Regions from separate parts of the Halomonas sp. OfavH-34-E genome, predicted to be linked through region 2. Evidence: predicted binding sites of a transcription regulator. Region 2 holds the regulator's gene; the other holds the start of a gene.
The links. The regulator PhoB, encoded in region 2, activates phosphate uptake and scavenging genes when phosphate is short. The targets are predictions, from matches to a motif close to TGTCATANNNNTGTCANA.

Region 1: the regulator PhoB is predicted to act here: its motif matches at 8,277-8,294, upstream of NH448_RS04975 (PhoX family phosphatase).

What each region holds. Positions count from the first base shown of each region.
Region 1 is NZ_JAMXRY010000007.1:70,158-80,921, reverse strand. Features, by position in the region: gene NH448_RS05030 (NAD(P)H-flavin reductase) at 1-663, shown strand, start outside; gene folM (dihydromonapterin reductase) at 660-1,373, shown strand; gene NH448_RS05020 (hypothetical protein) at 1,455-1,610, shown strand; gene NH448_RS05015 (hypothetical protein) at 1,724-1,891, shown strand; gene NH448_RS05010 (3-deoxy-7-phosphoheptulonate synthase) at 2,207-3,286, shown strand; gene NH448_RS05000 (lysozyme-like domain containing protein) at 3,597-4,232, opposite strand; gene NH448_RS04995 (LysR substrate-binding domain-containing protein) at 4,464-5,378, opposite strand; gene NH448_RS04990 (NAD(P)H-dependent oxidoreductase) at 5,511-6,221, shown strand; gene NH448_RS04985 (urea carboxylase-associated family protein) at 6,496-7,173, shown strand; gene NH448_RS04980 (hypothetical protein) at 7,390-8,151, opposite strand; gene NH448_RS04975 (PhoX family phosphatase) at 8,437-10,566, shown strand.
Region 2 is NZ_JAMXRY010000002.1:76,131-86,894, reverse strand. Features, by position in the region: gene recG (ATP-dependent DNA helicase RecG) at 1-1,731, shown strand, start outside; gene NH448_RS01340 (hypothetical protein) at 1,777-2,133, opposite strand; gene NH448_RS01335 (HU family DNA-binding protein) at 2,225-2,500, opposite strand; gene NH448_RS01330 (FAD-dependent oxidoreductase) at 2,843-4,003, opposite strand; gene NH448_RS01325 (chorismate lyase) at 4,165-4,803, shown strand; gene ubiA (4-hydroxybenzoate octaprenyltransferase) at 5,001-5,894, shown strand; gene phoB (phosphate regulon transcriptional regulator PhoB) at 6,009-6,698, shown strand; gene phoR (phosphate regulon sensor histidine kinase PhoR) at 6,759-8,087, shown strand; gene NH448_RS01305 (YnfA family protein) at 8,278-8,613, opposite strand; gene cysZ (sulfate transporter CysZ) at 8,768-9,496, opposite strand; gene phoU (phosphate signaling complex protein PhoU) at 9,636-10,370, opposite strand; gene pstB (phosphate ABC transporter ATP-binding protein PstB) at 10,403-10,764, opposite strand, start outside.

The sequences.
Region 1 (10,764 bases), on a different contig from region 2:
CTGGAAATGTGCCTGGACGATGACTGCTGGGTGCCCTTTTCCATCGCCAGCCGCCATCGTGACGATGGGCGACTCGAGCTGCATATTCAGCACTGGCCCGAACGCTCCAACTCGGCCCAGCTCAGGGCCATGCTGGTCGAGGCCCAGCACCTGACCGTGCGTCTGCCGGGGGGCGACTGCGTGCTGGATGGTGAAAGCGATCGTCCGCTGACGCTGATCGCCGCCGGTACCGGCTTCGCCCAGATGAAGGCGATCGTCGAGGCGGCGCTCCACGCCAACCCCGGGCGCTCCATCAGCCTGTGGTGGGCGGCCAAGGAACGCCGTGATCTGTACGCCGAGAGCCTGGCCCGGCAGTGGGTCGCCGAGTCCGATAAGGTCAGCTTCCACGCGGTCTGCGAGGAAGGCTTCGAGCAAGGCTTCGCCGACGAGCGGGTGCACGCCCATCATGGCCGTATCGACGCCGCACTCGCCGCCGAGCTTGGCGATGTGTCGGGCCACGACGTCTATCTGTCGGGCTCGCCCGGCATGGTCTATGCCTGTGTCGACGTGCTCGCCTCGCTGGGGCTGGACCCGTCACGGGTGTTCTCGGACGTCTTCGCCTACGCGCCACGCGACCCTCTGGTGCCGGTGGTCGGTAGCCTGGTCGGGGAAAAGCAGTCATGAGCGCGTCGCCGATCCTGATTACCGGTGGCGCCCAGCGTCTGGGGCGTCACTGCGCCGAGCGCCTGGTACAGGACGGCCAGCCGGTGATCATCAGCTATCGCCGCGAGCGCCCGGAGCTCGAGGCCATGCGCGAGCGCGGCATCGTCACCCTCCAGGCGGACTTCTCCAGCGAAGACGGCATCCTCGACTTCCTGGAGCGGCTCAAGAGCGAGACCGGATCGCTTCGCGCCATCGTCCACAACGCCAGCGACTGGGCACCGGACAGCGATGGCGAGGATGCCGGGGCCGCCTTCGAGCGGCTGTTCCGTATCCATATGCTGGCGCCTTACCTGATCAACCTCCACGCCAAGCCCTTGCTCGACGCCTGCAGCGAGCCCCAGCGGGACATCGTCCACATGACCGACTATGTGGTGCAGAAGGGCTCGCGCAAGCACGCCGCCTACGCCGCCACCAAGGCCGGGCTCGACAATCTGACGCTGTCCTTCGCCGCGCGTTATGCCCCTGAGATCCAGGTCAACGCCATTGCACCCGCGCTGATCATGCTCAATCAGGGCGATGACGAGGACTATGCCGCCAAGGCCAGGGCCAAGTCGGCGATGGACATGGTGCCGGGGCCCGGGGTCATCTACCAGAGCCTGCGCTACCTGCTCGACAACCGCTATGTGACCGGGACGACCCTGGCTGTGGACGGTGGCCGCCACCTGCGCTGAATCGCCGGCGGACTCGCCTGACCCGAGGAATCCCCCTAGACTCTGGATGACCCTGACAACAACATCACAAGGAGGCGACCCATGGCTCATCACGACGACGACCTGCATGGCGACAGCTCTCACGACGGCTTTCATGACGAAAGCGGATTCCTGACGATCTTTCTCGGCCTGGTGGTGATGGTCGGCATGACCTGCCTGCCGGCGACCATCGGCTGGGTGCAGCTGGCGACAGGCTAGCCAGGGACGTCAGTCGACCATGGTCGACGGCACGGCGCTTTTCCTGCCCGTGCACAGGGGTTGCCATTTGCTCCGGCGCGGGGCAGGATGAAACAAGATTCGAGGAGACACCGATGACCGATCACGCAAACCCGACCCGACCCCGACCCGATGGCAGCGAAAGCGCCCTCGTCGGTGCCGTCGTGGGCTCGGATTGTGTGCATGCGGACGCGGTGTCCTTTTATTGGCCCAGCTTTTCCTGGTATTGGTTTGATACCGGGGCGCTGGTGCGCGAGGCCTGATCCAAGTATCTGGCACTCGCGAGGCGCTCCCCCCCAGGGCCGCCTCCCAGAACCCCCGGACGGCTGCCCGTCCGGGGGTTCCTTGTTTGTATGGCCAGACGTTTTCACTCAGTAGCACTCACCTGCGAAAGGCAGGCAACCGGAGCAATGACATGACCGCATATCGACTCTTCGCCAGCACCATTTCCCATGGCTATGCCTATGGCGATAGCTGGCGATTTATCGACGCGCGGTCGGCCCAACTGGCCACCTCCGACCGTGAGCGCCTCGGTGGTCGACGCACCCAACGATGTACGACCACACGGAGCTGATACCATGACCGCCAGCCTTTCGCTTGCCACCGCCGACCTCAACGCTGCCGCGACGCAAGAGACCGCCCCCCAGATGACCCTGCCGACCCCGCAGGCGCTCAAGCGCCAGTGCCCACTCGGGACGACCCTGAGCGATCGCGTCGACGCTCAGCGTCAGCAGATCCGTGACATTCTCGAGGGTCGTGATGATCGCCTGCTGGCGGTGGTCGGGCCCTGTTCGATCCATGACCCCAGGTCGGCGCTTGAATACGCCCGGCGTCTGGCCTCCCTGGCCGACAGCATCCGTGATCGAGTGCTGGTGGTGATGCGGGTGTACGTCGAGAAGCCCCGCACCACCGTGGGCTGGAAGGGCCTGGCCTATGACCCGGACCTGGATGGCAAGGGCGACATGGCGCGTGGGCTCGAGCTGTCACGCCAGCTGATGCGCGAGATCGTCGAGCTGGGTCTGCCGGTGGCCACCGAGATCCTGCAGCCGATGATCGCTCCTTACCTTGAGGACCTGCTGGCCTGGGTCGCGATCGGCGCACGCACCACCGAATCCCAGCTGCATCGCGAGATGGCCAGTGGCATCGGCGCGGTGGTCGGCTTCAAGAACGCCACCAGCGGCGACGTCCAGGTGGCACTGGACGCCATGCGCTCGGCCGCCCACCCCCACCAGCACTTCGCGGTGGGCGAGCAGGGGCAGCCGGTCATGCGCGAGACCGCCGGCAACCCCTACACCCATGTGGTGCTGCGGGGCGGCCACGGTGAGCCCAACTACGGGGTCGACGCGGTCGCCGCCGCCAGGAAGGCGCTGATCGGCACCGGCCTGCCGCCGCGGCTGATGGTGGACTGCAGTCACGCCAACGCACGCAAGGACCATCGCCGTCAGAGCGAAGTCCTGCTCGAGGTGCTGGCCCAGCGTCTGGCCGGTGACACCTCGCTGATCGGGGTGATGCTCGAAAGCCACCTGAACGAGGGCAAACAACCCCTGGAGCCCGGCAAGCTGCGCTACGGTGTCTCGGTCACCGACGCCTGCATCGGCTGGGAGACCACCGAACACCTGTTGAGCCTGGCTGCCGAGCGTCTTGCCCAGCAGGGTTGAGCCCGACGATGCGAACGAACCAGACCAGAGGCCCTTTCGGGCCTCTGGTCGTTTATGTCCGGCGTAACTGGCTCGCGTCGCGGGTGGGGACGTGACTCAGCGGCAGACGGGTCATACCTGATAGAAGCTGTCGCAGCGGAATTTCGCCTCGCAGGCCGCCAGTTGGCTGCGGTAGCGGGAAGCATAGTGGGTGGGGACGTGACTCAGCGGCAGAAGGGCCATATCTGATAGAAGCTGTCGCAGCGGAATTCCGCCTCGCAGGCTGCCAGTTGGCTGCGGTAGCGGGAAGCATAGTGGGTGGCCACCTGACTCAGCGGCAGAAGGGCCATACCTGATAGAAGCTGTCGCAGCGGAATTCCGCCTCGCAGGCCGCCAGTTGGCTGCGATAACGGGAAGCGGTGCTGGCCACCTCCCGCGCCGCGCGTTGCACCGCCGGCTTGGCGCGATAGCTGCCGCGCTGATAGCCGCCCTGGCCTTCGTGGTAGGCCAGGTACAGGTGCTCGGGGTTGGACAGTGACACCCCCGTCATGCGCCGCGTGCGGGCGTTGTACCAACCGATGAAGTCGGTGGCGTCGTCCATGTCGGTGCGACTGGCGAACAGCCCGCCGGCGTCATCATCGTATTCGCCCCATACCGGATCCTGGGCCTGGGCATAGCCGTAGGCCGAGGACGGGCGCGTCCACGGAATGAAGCCCAGTAGCTTGGTACGTGGCGGCCTGACGTGGCTGCGAAACGACGACTCGCGCTTGATGAAGGCCATCTGGGTCCAGGGGGGCGTGCCCCACTTTTCATAGGAGGCCTGGGTGGCGTCGTACCAGTCAGGCTGCTGGCGAAAGATCTCGCACAGATTGTCCTGATGGCTCGGCGGCGCCGGGGCGAAGGCGGCGCAGCCGCTGAGAGTAACAAGCGCCGCGGCAAGCACCGTAGTGAGTAGAGCAGACCGCATCCCTGGCATGGCCCGTTTCACAACATTTTCCCGTTTTAGTGATATCGCCCCCAGTATGCCCTCCCGTGCACTGTCGGGTCATCCTCACATGTCCCACCGGCTGCTTCGGGTCATCGGAGAGGGGGCGATGGGGCGAACGCCTTCGATGTCCGATGACGTCTGAGTTCGATCATCCAGCGCCATGCTCAAGGCCAGGACGGTCATTTCTTGCGGGAAGGCAAACGGGTTGTATCAAGGTGCCTGTTGTTCGCCTATGGTAGCGGTTGCCGCTGAAAACGCCTGTTGAAGCCAAACCACCACCTTGTCGAGGATGGCATTGTCGGACATTGTTTGGCTCCTGATCAGGTGGTAGTGCAGTCCCGGTAGAAACGGGCCGAATGGCACCTCCAGCACACCACGAGCGATCTCATCCTGCACCAGGGTCAAGCCCAGCAGGGCCACGCCCTGGCCGGAGATAGCGGCCTGGATCGCGTGACTTTCTTCGGAGAAGGCGAGTCGAGGCCCCAGCACGGCAGGGGTAGACCCCACCGCCTGACACCACTGAGCCCAGCCGGGCAGGCCAAGGTTCGGACAGTACCAGTCGAAATCGATATGACGAACACCCCTGAGGTCGTCGACGCCAGCCAGCTGGAGTTGCGGGCTGGCGACCAGGGCAATGCGATCGGTCGCCAGGGTCACCACCTCATGGTCCGGATAGGGGCCCATACCGTAACGAATCGCCAGGCGGGTTCCATGCGTCAGATCAAGCACGCTCTCGCTGGCATGGATATTCAAGGCGATATCGGGATTCGTCGAATGAAAGTCGGTCAGTCGAGGAAGCAGCCACTGGCTGGCGAAGGCCGGAGTGCAGGAGAGGGTGACGCTGGCGGGTGTCGTTCGCTTGAGCAGACTTTCCAATGCGTCGGCGAAGGCGTCAAAGCCCTGGCGTAGCACGGGAGAAAGCTCCGTTGCCGCGTCGGTCGGGATCACCTGGCGGGTGCGACGCTCGAATAGCGCTACGCCGAGCCAGCTTTCCAGTTCACGTACCTGGTGGCTGATCGCGGCGGGCGTTACCGCCAGCTCTTCAGCCGCCCCCTTGAAACTACGGTGACGTGCTGCCGCCTCAAAGGCACGCAACTGCGAGAGTGGTAGTCGGCGTCGTTGCATCGCATCCCTATGGACAAAAAATTTTTGTGTATCTGCAAAGAATAGATCGTTTGTCGGCCCGAATCGATTGGAAGATTCTGTCGTTCGTGCACCACCAAGCATGAGCGGTACTAATCCCAAAGGAGAATCTTCATGGCTACACTGTTGCACCTTGATGCCAGCGCACGCTCCGGACTTTCCGGTAGTCAACCCCACGGATCGCATTCGAGACGCCTCAGCGCCCACTTCGTCACACAGTGGCAACGGGCACGTCCTGACGACAGGGTCGTCTATCGCGATGTCGGCCAGCAGCCGCCTCGTCCTGTCACCGGTGATTGGATTCATGCCGCCTTCACCAAGCCGGAAGCGCGGGATAGGTGGATGCACGAGGTTCTCGCGGAGAGTGATTCCCTGGTCGACGAACTGCTCGAGGCGGATCTGATCATTGCTGGCGTACCGATGTACAACTTCGGCGTTCCGGCCGGATTCAAGGCTTATATCGACAATATCGTGCGAGTCGGGCGGACTTTCGGCTTTGATCGCTCCCGCCCAGGCTTGCCCTATTGGCCGATGCTGAGCGCCATGGGCAAGCGCTTGGTAGTGCTTGGTGCCCGGGGTGATTATGGCTATGAGTCTGGTGAGCGAATGGAGCACACCAACCACGTCGAACCACACTTGCGTACCGTTTTCGCCTATCTCGGCATAGAGGAGTTGCACAGCATCGCCGTGGAGTATGACGAGTTTGCCGACGAGCGGCTGCAGCAGTCTCTGATTCAGGCGGAGCAACGCGTTGAGGCGTTGGTCGACAGGCTGGCGGCCAGTCTGGACGTTGCTCGCGTTGTTTCCGATCCAGTCTCGGGGTGAGCGCACCTCCGTGACCGCTTCTTCGATCGTCCCCTGCTGGGTACCAGATGCTCGGCAACAGATGTGATTCCCTGTCCAGCAAACGTCTGTATTGCAGAACTTGAAATAAGAATAGTCTCGCGGGATGAGAAATTTGCGCGTCTCGCCGTCAGAGGGCCGATGTGGTGAGAGGGAGTGTCTGATTTCCAACAATGTATTCTTCATGATAAGTCGGAAAAATCAGTGAGCGAGGTGGATGATGGGTGGTTATATAAGTAGAGATAGGGAGCCTGATTTGGCGGCTTCTTTCGGTGCGCTGGAAGAAAAACAGTTGTCAGTGAGCCAACCGCTTGCGCGCAATGGTGTTCTGCAGCCAGGAAAGGTCTATTTCATTCCCGCGAGGTGTGGCGCTGCCGTTGTACTGGAAAAAGGGCAGATGCTTACGCTGATTAACGTAAGTGGATTGCAGGTCTGCGATATGTGGGCTTTCAATACGAGTGATCCAGACGAATTTCTATCCATGGAACATACTCGAACCCATCTTGGGCGCTTGGTGCCGGTTGTCGGTGACAGTATGGTTTCCAATAGAAGAAACGAGATGCTGGAACTAGTGGAAGATACTTCGCCTGGGGTGCATGACACATTGATTGCCGCCTGCGATATCAATCGCTATAGACAGCTTGGCGTAAGCGAATACCATGACAACTGTGTTGATAATCTTCGAATGGCATTGCTTGCCATCGGCAAGGAGGTTTCGCATGTTCCATCACCATTCAATGTGTGGATGAATGTTCCACTTGATGGTGATGGCTCACTGACATTTGTGCCACCCGTGGCCAAAAGAGACGACAGGATCGTGTTCAAGGCAATGATGACCTGTTACGTAGTCATGTCATGCTGTCCCCAGGATATTACGGCGGTCAACGGAGTTGGTAGCCAAACGGAAAGTATAGGAGTCATGCTCGGAGATTGAAGAAACACGGGATAGATGGCGATGCACTGCAACTCCGCCGCCGGCGCTAAAGGTTCTCATTTCGTCGGAGGTAAACTCCAGCCTTTGCGCTCCGGCGGCATCCGGCTCGTCATCGCTCACGATATGACTTCAGCACTCCCTCTCGTCGCTTCAAACGCCTCTACACGTTTTTTGGGCCAGCGGCAGCGAAGTTTAGCGATAGCGATCACGCTGCCTCTACGCGGGCTCGGGCTTCTTCTCCCTTGGCTGACCCTCACCTCCGATGTCCGAGGGCACCAGTGGCAGGTCCTCGGGCAGGTGGCGGGCACAGAAGTCCAGGCAGTCGAGGCCGTTGACGGCCTGGGGGGCCAGTGGACAATTCCATGGCGACTCGCGCAGCACTTCCGGAAGATGGTCGCTCAGGTCCTCCATGTCCTGACTCTTGGGCCAGCACAGCCAGCGCTCCCGTTCAGGGGTCTCGGGGTGGCGCCACTTCAGCATCCAGTCGTCGCCCCAGGGCAGTACGCCCAGGGTGTCGGGTTCGGGCGGCGGCAGACCCTGGAAGGCGCTGGCCCACCAGCGGGGCGAGAGGTGATGGCGTCCCAGGCGTCGGCTGCACTGGGCCAGCAGGGTACGCTGCACCACCATGACATCCAGGGCGCTGTCATCACGATAGAGCACATGGAGCGCGAGAGTGTGCGGTATTACGCAAAGCTCCCGCTCAACCAGTTCATCCAGTGACTCCCTGCTGTCGACCTCCTCGGCCAGGGCGCCGTCCAGCGTTACCAGGGTGACCGATTGTGGCGGTATGACGAGACAACAGGGAAGTGCCTGGTCGAGGCACGAAAGCGATTGGACATTGGCGGCGCTGCCCCGGTCGAGGCTCTGTTGATCGACACAGTGGACCCAGTACCAACGAGGCTCGGGATCTTCGTCGGCTGAAGGGGCGCGTTGGGGCATAAGAAGTATGCGCTGATGTCGGTGTCCCAGATTCCACATGGTTCTGGTCCTGTCGATAGCGATTGTTGGTGCACTGTGTCGACGAGCGAAGCCATTTTCTTTCACCAACTGTTACTCTTTTTACAATAGCGCTACTTCCTGTGCTCTGCGTCAACCTCGTCTATCGTCATACGAGTGTCATCTGGACTACCTAGTGTTGTCGGCGGACCGCCGTCGCCCCTGTGATCGACTTTCCCCTCCGATACCCGAGGCCGGCAACAGTGACTGGCACCGACAGCCCACGCCTTGACGGCGAACAGAGGGCTGCAAGAAGAGGACTGCGCAATGAGCAAGGAAATTGAAGATCATCGTCTGTTGAATCCCAGCCGTAATGAACCCTTCTCCTCGGTGCTCGACCGTCGTCTTTCCCGGCGAGCGGTGATGAAGGGTGGCATGGGCATGGCGGCCATGACCATGCTGGGAAGCTTTGGTCTCTCGGCCTTCGCCAACGAGCCGTCGTCAGGGATGGCCAAGACGCCGCTGGCGCTGGCCTTCGAGTCGATTGCCGGTTCGCGCAGCGACGCCGTGGTGGTGCCGCCGGGCTATACCGCCCAGGTGCTGGTGCCCTGGGGTACGCCGCTTGACGACAGCGCGCCCGAATGGAGCGAGGATCTGACGATGACGCCCCAGGCCCAGGCGGCCAGCGTCGGCATGCATCACGACGGCATGCATCCTTTCGCGCTGGATGAGAGCACGGCCTCCGAGCGCTTCCTGCTGGTGATGAACAACGAATACATCGACGAGAACGCGCTGTGGGCGCCCCAGGGCGGCCCTACCAACATGACCGAAGGCAAGCGTCCGGCGGACGAGGTGCGCACCGAGATCAACGCCCACGGGGTGACCGTGGTCGAGGTGAAGAAGGACGCCGATGGTCGCTGGAGCCACGTCAAGGGTTCCGCCCATAACCGTCGCTACACCAGCGCCACCCCGATGCACCTGTCAGGGCCGGTGGCGGGCAGCGACTACGTCAAGACCAGGTATTCCCCGGGCGGCACCCAGGCTCGCGGCACCAACAACAACTGTGCCCACGGCTACACGCCCTGGGGTACCTACCTCACCTGCGAGGAGAACTGGCCGGCCTACTTCGTCAAGAACGAAGGCCGTACCCTGGACGATGACCGTCTTGGCATCGCCAGTGGTCGCGGACGCTACGGCTGGGAGACCGCCGCGGGTGATGACAGCGAACGCGACGACGAATTTACCCGTCTGATCGGCGACCCCGTCGCCGACGACGCCAGCGGTGACTACCGCAACGAGCCGCGTCAGTTCGGCTATATCGTCGAGATCGACCCCTATACCGGCAGGCAGGCGATCAAGCGCACGGCGCTGGGCCGCTTCCGCCACGAGGGCTGCTGGCCGGGCAAGCTGGTAGCAGGCGAGCCGGTGGTGTTTTACTCCGGTCACGACTCGCGCAACGAGTACATCTACAAGTTTGTCTCGGAGGCGGCCTGGGACCCGGCGGATGCCATCGCTCCCGGCGCCGAGGCCGATCGCCTGGCGATCGGTGACAAGTACATGGACAGCGGCACCCTTTACGTCGCTCGCTTCAACGCCGATGGCAGCGGCGAGTGGCTGCCGCTGACGCCGGACGCTTCCACCCAGGATGGCCGTACCCTGGCCGAGGCGCTGGAACTCGACGCCGATGACCTGGCCGGGGTGATCATCCACACCTGTGATGCCGCCGACCTGATGGGTGCCACACCGATGGATCGCCCTGAGTGGGGCGCGGTGGACCCGTCCACCGGCGAGGTCTACATGACCCTGACCAACAACTCGAAGCGTACCGAAGACGGCACCGAGGCGACCCTGACCGGCGACGGCGACAACATCACCGCGCTGGGCAACGGCTACGCCACGGCACCGGTCAATGCGGCCAACCCGCGGGCGAACAACGAGGCCGGTCAGATCATCCGCTGGCGCGAGGGCAGCGATGCCACCGCCTTCGACTGGGAGGTATTCGTGTTCGGTGCCGCGGCCAGTGACCAGAACAACCTGTCCGGGCTGACCGCCGACAACGAATTCGCCAGTCCCGATGGGCTCTACTTCGATGAGCGCGGCGACGGCCAGGGCATCCTGTGGATCCAGACCGACAACGGCTACGAGGGCGTCACCGAGAGCACCAATGACCAGGTGCTGGCGGTCGTGCCGGCGGAGCTCGAGCGTGCCGATGGTGCCGCCGCGGTGATCTCCGGGGCCAACCAGGACAAGCTCAAGCGTTTCTGCGTGGGCCCCAACGGCTGCGAGGTCACTGGCATCTTCCCCACGCCGGACAAGACCGCGCTGTTTATCAATATCCAGCATCCGGGCAACTGGCCGGCCAGTGACGACGCGACCCAGGCGTCTGATGCCAGCGTGCGACCGCGCGCCGCCACGGTGGTGATCCAGCGCGAAGACGGCGGCCAGATCGGCGTCTAGGACGTGTCCGAAAGGTGCCGGCTTGCGTCGGCCTTTCGGGCAACCTCCAGGGGCGTTCTCTACGTCTGACGTCTTGCGCCGCCCCAGCACCCCGGCTCCCTTTTCAGGGAGCCGGGGTGTTTTTTCTAGGGTCTGGGTGTCCAGGGCTGGATGATCGGCAGCCTGAAGCGGGAGGCGGTTGGTCCGGGAACCGCTTGG
Region 2 (10,764 bases):
GCCGGCGCGACCGGTCTGGAGATCTACCACCCGGAATATCGTCTGATCGGTGGCAGTGAACCGCCGGTGGAAGACCACCTGACACCGATCTACCCCACCACCGAGGGGCTTGCCCAGGCACGTCTGCGGGCGCTGATCGACCAGGCCATGACGCTGCTCGAAGAGACCCCCGAGGCGCTGCCGGACTACCTGCCGGAAAACCTGCGTCAGCGCTTCGGCCTGGCCTCGCTGCACGATAGCCTCGCCACCCTGCACCATCCGCCCCCCGACAGCGACGTCGAGGCGCTAAGCGACGGGCATCACCCGGCCACCCGGCGATTGGCCATGGAAGAGCTGCTGGCCCACCAGTTGAGCCTGCGCGAGGTGCGCCTGCGCATTCAGTCGGACGGCGCGCCGGAGCTGCCCAGCGGTCGAAGCCTGAAGACTCGCTTTCTGGCCCAGCTGCCGTTTTCGTTGACCGGCGCCCAGCGTCGCGTGCTCGACGAGATCGGAGCCGACCTGGCCAGGCCCGCGCCAATGCTGCGCCTGGTCCAGGGCGACGTCGGTTCGGGCAAGACCGTGGTGGCGGCGATGGCGGCACTGACGGCCATCGCCGGCGGCTGCCAGGCCGCCATCATGGCCCCCACCGAACTGCTGGCCGAGCAGCATTACCGCGCCTTCCGCGACTGGTTTGCGCCGCTGGACATCGACGTGGCCTGGCTGTCGGGCAAGCTCAAGGGCAAGGCGCGCCTGGACACCAAGGCCGCCATCGCCGACGGTCGAGCGCGCATGATCGTCGGCACCCACGCCATCTTCCAGGATGATGTGGTGTTCTCTCGTCTGGGCCTGGCGATCATCGACGAACAGCACCGTTTTGGCGTGCATCAGCGTCTGGCGCTACGCGAGAAGGGCGAACAGGGCGGGCTGACGCCCCATCAGCTGGTGATGACCGCCACCCCGATTCCTCGCACCCTGGCGATGAGCGCCTACGCCGACCTGGACGTCTCGGTGATCGATGAGCTGCCGCCCGGGCGTACCCCGGTGACCACCGCTGTGGTGCCGGACGAACGCCGGCCCGAGGTGATTCAGCGCATCCGCTCGGCCTGCGACGAGGGCCGCCAGGCCTACTGGGTCTGCACCCTGATCGAGGAGTCCGAGGCGATGACCTGCCAGGCCGCCGAGGTGACCCACGAGGAGCTGACCGAGGCTCTGCCGGGCCTGGCCGTCGGCCTGGTCCATGGGCGCATGAAGGCGGCCGAGAAGGCCGAGACGATGGCCGCCTTCAAGAGCGGCGAGCTGGACCTGCTGGTTGCCACTACGGTCATCGAGGTCGGTGTCGACGTGCCCAACGCCAGCCTGATGATCATCGAGAACCCCGAACGTCTGGGGCTATCGCAGCTGCATCAGCTGCGTGGCCGGGTGGGGCGCGGCAGTACCGAGAGCTACTGCGTGCTGCTCTACCATCCGCCGCTGTCGGAGTCTTCCAAACAGCGCCTGTCGGTCATGCGCGAGACCACCGACGGCTTCCGCATCGCCGAGAGGGACCTCGAGATTCGTGGCCCCGGAGAGGTGCTGGGCACCCGCCAGACGGGGCTGGCCCAGATGAAGATCGCCGACCTGGAGCGCGATGCCGACCTGTTGCCGCGCATCACTCCACTGGCCGATGCCCTGCTCGAGCAGGCAGCGGAGGCCAGCAGGCCACTGATCAGGCGCTGGCTGGGCGAGGAAGCCGGCCGCTATGGCCAGGTGTGAACCGGGTGTGGGCCAGGCGTGGGCCGGGTATGAATCAGGTGTGCGTCACAGGTGCTTGAGCAGGCGCTGCAGCCGATCAAGATCCTGGGCGTCGCCCACCAGTCGCAGCTGGCCGGCCATCATGGCATCGAGGAAGGTGCGCTGGGAGGGGCGCCGGAGTACCTTGATCGCGGTCTGACTGTCCTGGAAGCGTAGTTCCAGATCGAGATCCACTGGCAGTCCGCGCTGACTCTCGATCCCCGTGGGACGCATGCGATAGTGGCGCGCGATGGACAGATCTTCGGTGGCGATGCCCCAGTCGAGCCCACCCCGGTCTTGCAGACGTTCGCGGAATCGCGCCTTGCGCTTGAAGGCCCGCTTGAGCATGACGCCCAGCAGCCACAGCATCAGTCTCAGGGTCATGTTGCCTCACCGGTCGACGGGTAGGCGCGGCCCGCTACCGGGCCGCGATATCGATCCACCGCCTGGAGGACAGGCGGTGGTAGTCGTCACCTCAGCGGGCGACTGCGTCCTTGAGCCCCTTGCCGGGCTTGAAGGCGACTGTCTTGCTGGCGGGAATCTTCAGCGGCTGGCCCGTCTGAGGGTTCTTGCCGGTGCGGGCGGCACGCTCGCGCACGGTGAAGGTGCCGAAGCCGATCAACGACACGTCCTGGCCGGAAGACACGCTACCGGTGATTTCGTCGAGGATGACGTTCAACACCTGGCTGGCCTTGTCCTTGGATAGATCGGCACGCTCGGCAATCGCCGCGGCGAGTTCTGGCTTGCGCATACAGCCCTCCTGGTTTGGCTTGATACTCCGGTGCCGTGACACCGGCATCATTGTTATGGAAACACTGTCCGAGTGTCCACACGGGCAGTCCCCGGCCCTGCGCCGTGACAACAGGATCGTTGACCACGACGATGAACATCACGGTGCGCTCAGCGCTTCCTGACTGTCTTTCGACTAGCGAGAGCCACCGCCGACGGGACCTTGCCTCTTCCATCGGTACGAAACCGGCGATACGACACCGGCCAGCCACACGTCGTGGCGGTCGTCCCCGATAGAATTGCCCTGCCTCGGTGGCACCTTCAACGACGGCTGTATCGCGTACAACCCGCGCCGTTGACGAACCTAGCCTAGCAACGGCGGTGCCGCCCGCGCCAGTTCGACTTTCCGACGAACGCATTTTCCCGTCAACGCAAAGCCCTGCAGACGCCCTTCGTCATCCTCGGCCAGGGCGCTGATATCCTCGCCGTCGGCCTCGATTCGCCAATGCACCTTGTCGGTCATCGGCGGCAGCGCCACCACCGGCAGCAGCGGCGTCTTGACCAGCACCGGCCAGGGCCCGTAGCGCACCTGGGTGGGACGACCGCACAGGGTCGCAGCCAGCGCCTTGGCTGAAGCCTGCAGCGGCTGCACGTACATGGCATTGACACCGTCCACCGAGGCCACATCACCCAGCGCATGAACACGAGGATCGGAGCTTTTAAGGTAGCGATCGACGGCGATGGCATCATTATCTGTCGCGATACCGGCCTCTCGCGCCAACCGAGAGCGCGGCTTCAGACCGGTGGCCACCAGCACCATATCCGCCTCCAGCTCATGGCCGTCGTCGAGGTGCACACCGATGTCACCACCGGCACCTTCGAGCCTGCTCACCAGACGGCCATGGATGACGTCGATGCCGGCCTCGATGAAGGCCTGGCTCAGGGTCTGACCCAGCCGCCGGGGCAGCAACCTGGGCAGCAACGAGGGTTCAGGGCCGACCAGGCAGACGCGATGACCACCGGCGTGCAGATCGTTGGCAAATTCACAGCCGACCAGTCCGAGGCCGACGATGGCCACCCGAGCCGGGCGCCCCAGCGCCTCGAGGCCTGCCGAAAAACGCCGATAGTCGTCGAGATCATTGATCGAGAACACCCGTCCGGCCAGGGCATCGGGAATCTCGAAGGGCGCCACGGGGCTGGCACCGGTGGCAATCACCAGATCCGACCAGGGCAGGCGTTCCTGGCCCAGGCTCAGGGTGCGCGACGCCAGATCGATGGCATCGACCCTGGTGTGGGGACGTACCACCGCGCCCAGTTGATCGGCCAGTTCCAGCGCCGAGCGCGCGGCCAGCCGGTCCGCCGCCAGGCCCTTGGCGAAGCCGGTGGACAGCAGCGGTTTGGAATAGTCATCGCCTGAGTCGGCGCTGATCAGGGTGATCGGTCGGTGGGCGTCCAGCGCCCGCACCTGGCGTGCCAGGCCTATGCCCGCCATGCCGGTACCGATGATGGTCAAGGGTCCTTGCATCGCTTCCTTCGACTCTGCCGACGACCGCCGGGCGGTCGCTGTTGAAGCTGGGCCGGCCCGCACGGGGCCACACCAGCGGGTGAGTGCTGGGCCACATGGTACACTATGCGCCGACCGACCGGAGCACCGCCGTCCGGTGACGACAGCCCTGCCGAGGCCGCATGACACAGCTTCCTTCCACATTCCGCTCCCTGGAGGAGCGCTCGGGGTCCGAACCGGGTAATCCCGCGCCAGCCACAGCCTCTTCGCCGAATGCCGACGCGGCCGATATCGTCGACCCCGGCTGGGTGTCGCTGGCCTCCGGTGGCATCGCGGTGCCCGCTGACTGGCACGCCTGGCTGGCCTCGCGGGACTCCCTGACAGAACGCCTGATCGAGGCGGCAGGCGCCGGGCACTTTCGCGTACGCCTGCTGGCGGAGGCCAAGGGCCTGCCGTGGCCTGACGAGGCCCACCTGCTGGGTCTGGCCAGCGACGAGCAGGCCTGGCTGCGCGAGGTCGCCCTGTGCGTGGACGAGGAGCCCTGGGTGGTGGCGCGCAGCGTGGCACCGATCGTCGAGCGTCACGACGCTCCCTTCGAAGGCCTCGGCGAGACCTCTCTCGGCAGCTGGCTGTTTCGCCAGCCCGATCTCGAGCGCAGCGCCATTCAGATCGGCCGTAACACCAGGCCGATCCACGGCTATACCGGACTGTGGCAACGCCGCTCGGTATTTCGTCACAGCGGCTGGGTGCTGCTGGTGCAGGAGAGCTTTATGCCGACCATGGGCCGAGCGTTGTCGCTGTCGGCCTCTGCCACCGGCTGACTAGCTGTCGCTCACCGGCTGTCACCCCGCCATCGCCCTTCCGTCGCCAACTTCGGAGCGAGCCGCCTGGCTGGTCATGGCCGTCGGCTCGCGCTAGGCTGCGCCAAGGCTTCTCGGCGATGTTTCTCCGAGGAGCGACTGTTGCCCGGCTTACGCCTCATTTTCGCCTGACCTGCGCCAGAGCATGAGAGAAACCGATGGATCGTTCGCTGCTGCGTCCCCCTGGATACCTGAACCGAATTCCCGACTTTCTGGCGCTGATGCGTCTGGACCGCCCCATCGGTACCTGGCTGTTGATGTGGCCGACCCTGTGGGCGCTGTGGGTGGCCTCCGAGGGCATTCCGGCCCGTGACACCCTGCTGATCTTCGTCGCCGGCGTCTACCTGATGCGGGCGGCGGGCTGCGTGGTCAACGACTACGCCGATCGCCACTTCGATGGCCACGTCAAACGCACCAAGAACCGACCGCTGGCCACCGGCCGCATCAGTGAGCGGGAGGCCAAGGTGCTGTTCGTGTGCCTGCTGGGATCGGCCTTCGCGCTGGTCTGGCTGACCAACGGCTTTACCGTGTGGCTGTCGTTGATCGGAGCGGTGCTGGCCGCCAGCTATCCCTTCATGAAACGCTACACCCACTTCCCCCAGGTGGTGCTGGGCGCAGCCTTCTCCTGGGCCATTCCGATGGCCTTCGGCGCGGTGCTCGGCGAAGTCCCGATGGTCGCCTGGCTGCTGTTTACCGCCAACGTGCTGTGGACCGTGGCCTACGACACCGAATACGCCATGGTCGACCGCGACGACGACCTCAAGATCGGCATCAAGTCCACCGCGGTACTGTTCGGCCGCTGGGACACCCGCATCATTGCGCTATTGCAGCTGGCTACCCTGGGGCTGCTGGCCTGGGCCGGCAGCCTGCTGGCGCTGGGCGGCTTCTTCTGGCTCGGCTGGCTGGCCATGGGCGCGACCTTTGTCCACCAGCAGCGGCTGATCAAGAGCCGTGACCGCGACCGTTGCTTCCAGGCCTTTCTCAACAACCACTGGTCGGGCCTATTGCTGTTCGCCGGACTCGGACTGAGCCTCTATCCCTCCCTCGGGTGAGGGAAATGCCCGTCTCGGTCGCTCGACAATGGATACAATGTCATCTAATTGTCACATTGACGTGGTGTCATTTGTCACCGTCGAGTGTAAGACCCTGACCAAGAGGCTCCCGGGATGACCGCCAAGACCGTACTGATCGTCGATGACGAAGCCCCGATCCGCGAAATGATCGCGGTGGCGCTGGAAATGGCCGACTACCGGGTGCTCGAGGCGGACAATGCTCAGGCCGCCCACGCCATCATCGTCGATGACCAGCCAGACCTGCTGCTGCTGGACTGGATGATGCCGGGCACCAGCGGCATCGAACTGGCCCGCCGGCTCAAGCGCGAGGAAACCACCGCAGAGCTGCCGATCATCCTGCTCACCGCCAAGGGTGAGGAGGACAACAAGATCCAGGGCCTCGAAGCCGGCGCCGACGACTACATCACCAAGCCATTCTCGCCGCGAGAACTGGTGGCCAGACTCAAGGCAGTTCTGCGACGCGCCACTCCGCGGGGCGTCGAGGACCCGGTGGAGGTGGAAGGCCTCAAGCTCGACCCGGTCAGCCATCGCGTCAGCGTCGACGGCAAGTCACTGGACATGGGCCCCACCGAATATCGCCTGCTGCAGTTCTTCATGACCCACCAGGAGCGCGCCTACACCCGTGGCCAGTTGCTCGATCAGGTCTGGGGTGGCAACGTCTACGTGGAAGAACGTACCGTCGACGTGCATATCCGCCGCCTGCGCAAGGCCCTGGGGGAACCCCATCAGCAACTGATCCAGACCGTACGCGGTACCGGTTATCGCTTTTCGGCCAAGGTCTGAGCGAGCCATCGACGCAACGCAGCACCAGGAGGGATGAGGTGAACGGAGCCGAGAACTGACGTGGGTCGTCTGTGGAGACGAGAAGTCTGGCGCCTGGCCGTGCTGGTGGGTCTCGGCGCCTTGCTGGGCTGGCCCTTCTCGCTGTCCAGCGTAGGCATCGGCCTTGGCCTGGCGCTTGGGCTCAGCTATCACCTGCGCAACCTGCACGCGATGCACGACTGGCTGACCCACCGCCCCCAGCAGGAACCTCCCACCGCCAGTGGCCTGTGGGGCGAGCTGTTCGATCGCCTCTATCGCTATCAAAAGGGCCAGCGGATCACTCAGCGCCGCCTGCGCTCGACCCTGCAGCGTATCCAGGAGTCGTCCGAGGCGATGCGCGACAGCGTGGTGATGCTCGATCGCCACGGCGACCTGGAGTGGTGGAACAGCTCCGCCGAGCGCATGCTCGGCCTGAAGCCGGCACTGGACCGCGGCCAGCACATCACCAACCTGCTGCGCGACCCGCGCTTCGTCGGCTACTTCAATGCCCGTGACTACCGCGAACCGCTGAGCCTGCCCTCCCCCATCGACGAGAACATGATCCTGCAGTTCCAGATCACCCTGTACGGTGACGATGAACGCCTGGTCATGGCCCGCGATATCACCCGTCTGCATCGCCTGGAACAGATGCGCCGCGACTTCGTCGCCAACGTCTCCCACGAGCTGCGCACGCCGTTGACCGTGCTCACCGGCTACCTGGAGACCTACAGCGACATGGCCGGCATGCTGCCGGAGCGCCTGGGCAAGGGGGTCGCCCAGATGCAGAGCCAGACGCGCCGCATGCAGAATCTGGTCAACGACCTGCTGCTGCTGTCACGACTCGAGAACGACCAGGGCGGCAGCGACCATGTTCGCCTCGACCCCACCACCCTGCTGCAGGCGGTCAAGCGCGACGCCGAGGCATTGTCAGGCGGCCGCCAGCAGATCGAGGTGGTCGTCGAAGAATCGCGCAGTCTCACCGGCAGCGAGAAGGAGATGCACAGCGCAGTCTCCAACCTGGCCTTCAATGCGGTGCGCTACGCCGGTGACGGCGCCCATATCACGCTACGCTGGCGTGCCTACGGCGAAGGCGCCTGCCTCGAGGTGGAAGACGACGGCGAAGGCATCGATCCGAGGCACCTGCCACGCCTTACCGAACGTTTCTACCGGGTCGACAAGGGCCGCAGCACCGCCACCGGTGGTACCGGCCTGGGACTGGCCATCGTCAAGCATGTGCTGCTGCGCCACGAGGCACGCCTGGATATCGACTCCCGGCTCGGCGAGGGCGCAACCTTCCGCTGCATCTTTCCCTCGAGCCGGCTGGCAGCGGCCGACCCTGTGGCGCTCGGCCGCGCCGGCGCTGTGCACTAGGGCTTGTCTGAAAAGTGCCTGCGCTCGGTAATACGGCGTTAAAAATCGGCTGGTGCGCCAGCCCGGTCAAAATGCTCAATTACACCCCGTAAACTGCGCTTTCTCACCGATTTTTGCCTTGTCTAACCTTCGCTCGTCGACTTTTCGGACAGCGCCTAGGCCCCGCCAGAACGAACAGAGCGGGCTCCCATCAGCTCCTGGGCCCCAGCAGGATGACTGCGGCACCGGCCAGACACAGCGCGCCCCCGATCAGGTCCCAGCGATCCGGCAGGCGCTGCTCGACCCACCACAGCCAGCCCAGTGACGCCACGATATAGACGCCCCCGTAGGCGGCAAAGGCACGCCCGGCATAGTCGGCATCGGTCTGACTAAGCAGCCAGGCGAAGGCCACCAGACTCATCACCGCGGGCAGCAGCCACCAGGCCGAGGCATCATCCCGCCACCAGCGCCACACCGCGAAGCAGCCGGCGATCTCGGCCAGCGCAGCCGCCGTATAGAGCAAAAGACTAGGCAACAGCGCCGTCATGGTGACTCCCTGCTTTCCCCTTTTGAGGCCGTACGGCCATCGACAGCGCCGATAGCGGTGCTCAAAGTGCTGCTCAACGCCGTACGGCCATCGACAGCGCCGATAACGGTGCTCAAAGCGCTGCTCAACCCCGTACGTCCAAAGAAAGTGCTGCTCAACGCCGTAGCACCGGCAACTGCCGATAGTGCTGATCCCACATCAGCACCGCGCCGGCCACGGCCCCGGGGATCAGAAACAGGTTGGCCAGCGGGATCCAGGTGATCAAGGTCACCAGACCACCGAAGCTGAGACTCGGCCACCAGCGCGCCGACAGGCGCTTGCGCATGTCGGCGAAGCTGACCTTGTTGTTGTCCATCGGGTAGTCGAGGTAGGTGATCGCCATGACCCAGGCGCTGAAGGCCGCCCACAACAGCGGCGCGATCAGGTTGACCACCGGAATCCAGCTCAGGATAAACAGCCCGATCATGCGCGGCAGAATATAGGCCAGCTTCAACAGCTCCCTGCCCAGGGCGTCGAGACCGGTCTTGAGCCAGCCACGATCATCGATGGGCTCGCGGCCGGTCAGCTCGACCTCGGCCCGGGCCGCCAGGAAGCCGTAGAAGGGGGCGGCGATCAGGTGGGTAACCAGGGTAAAGCTGAAGAACACGATCAGCACGAGGCTGACCACAAACAACGGCCAGATCAGCCAGTCGAGCCATTCCAGCCAGCTCGGCACCATGGCCATCCAGCTATCGAGCCAGCCACCGAACTCACCGAGCACGTAGCTGAGCATGCCGGCGTAGACCAGCAGGTTGACCAGAATGGGAAGAAACACATAACGACGCAGGCCCTGGCTATAGACCAGGCGGGTTCCGCGGCGGACCGCCTCGAGGGCATTCAGCATGACATCGATCCTTGGCAGTGGCTGAAGATGACAGTGCCCCAACGACATCGGGCCATCGTCTCGACGATGGCCCGATGCTCAGAGTGCAGGCAACGACCCTGACGGGGCCGGCCTATTGACGCCGCTCAGGGCGTCGAGGTCAAGACGTGCTGCTGTCGTCGAGCAGTTCCTGGTTGAGGTCGTCAGGGTCGATGTGACGGATATCCAGGCCCTTGACCAGATAGATGACGTACTCGGCCAGGTTGTTGGCGTGATCGCCGACACGCTCCAGCGCGCGCAGGATCCACATGATGCCCAGTACCGGAGAGATCGAACGCGCATCCTCCATCATGAAGGTCATCAGCGAGCGCATGGCGCTCTGGTACTCGCTGTCGACCCGCTCGTCTTCCTGCACCACCTGCATCGCCAGTTCGGTGTCGAAACGCGCGAAGGAGGTCAGGGCGTCACGCATCATGTGACGCACGTGCTCGCTGATATTGCGCACCTCGACGAAGCCGCGGGTGCCGTTGTTGCCGTCGACCAGTTCGATGGCGTTGCGCGCGATCTTGCTGGCCTCATCACCGATACGCTCGAGATCCGACGCCGCGCGAATCACCGCCAGCACCAGTCGCAGGTCAGAGGCCGCCGGCTGACGGCGTGCCAGCACGCGGGTGCACTCGTCGTCGATCTTGACCTGCATGTCATTGACCGCGCGGTCGTTGTCGACCACACGAGAGGCCAGTGCAGAGTCGGCGTCGAGCAACGAACTGACGGCATCCTGCACCTGCTTTTCCACCAGGCCACCCATGGCCATCAGGTGGGTCTTGAGTTCCTCGAGCTCATGATTGAACTGCCTCGAGATGTGCTGGCTGTGGGTATCGCTGGTGATATCCATGAAGGTCTCCTGAAGAAGCATGGGACGGGACGCTAGCCCACCATGCGTCCAGTGATGTAGTTTTCGGTGCGCCTCAGGCGCGGATGCGTGAACAGGGTGTCGGTCGGGCCGTACTCCACCAGCTCACCGTTGTGCAAAAACGCCGTATAGTCCGACACCCGCGCCGCCTGCTGCATGTTGTGGGTCACCAGCACCAGGGTCAGATGCGGCTTGAGTGTGCGAATCAGCTCCTCGATCTTCAGCGTCGAGATCGGATCCAGGGCCGAGGCCGGCTCGTCGAGCAACAGCACCTCGGGTTCCACCGCCAGGGTCCGGGCGATGACCAGACGCTGCTGCTGGCCTCCCGAGAGCGACCAGGCCGACGCCCGTAGACGCCCCTTGACCTCGTCCCACA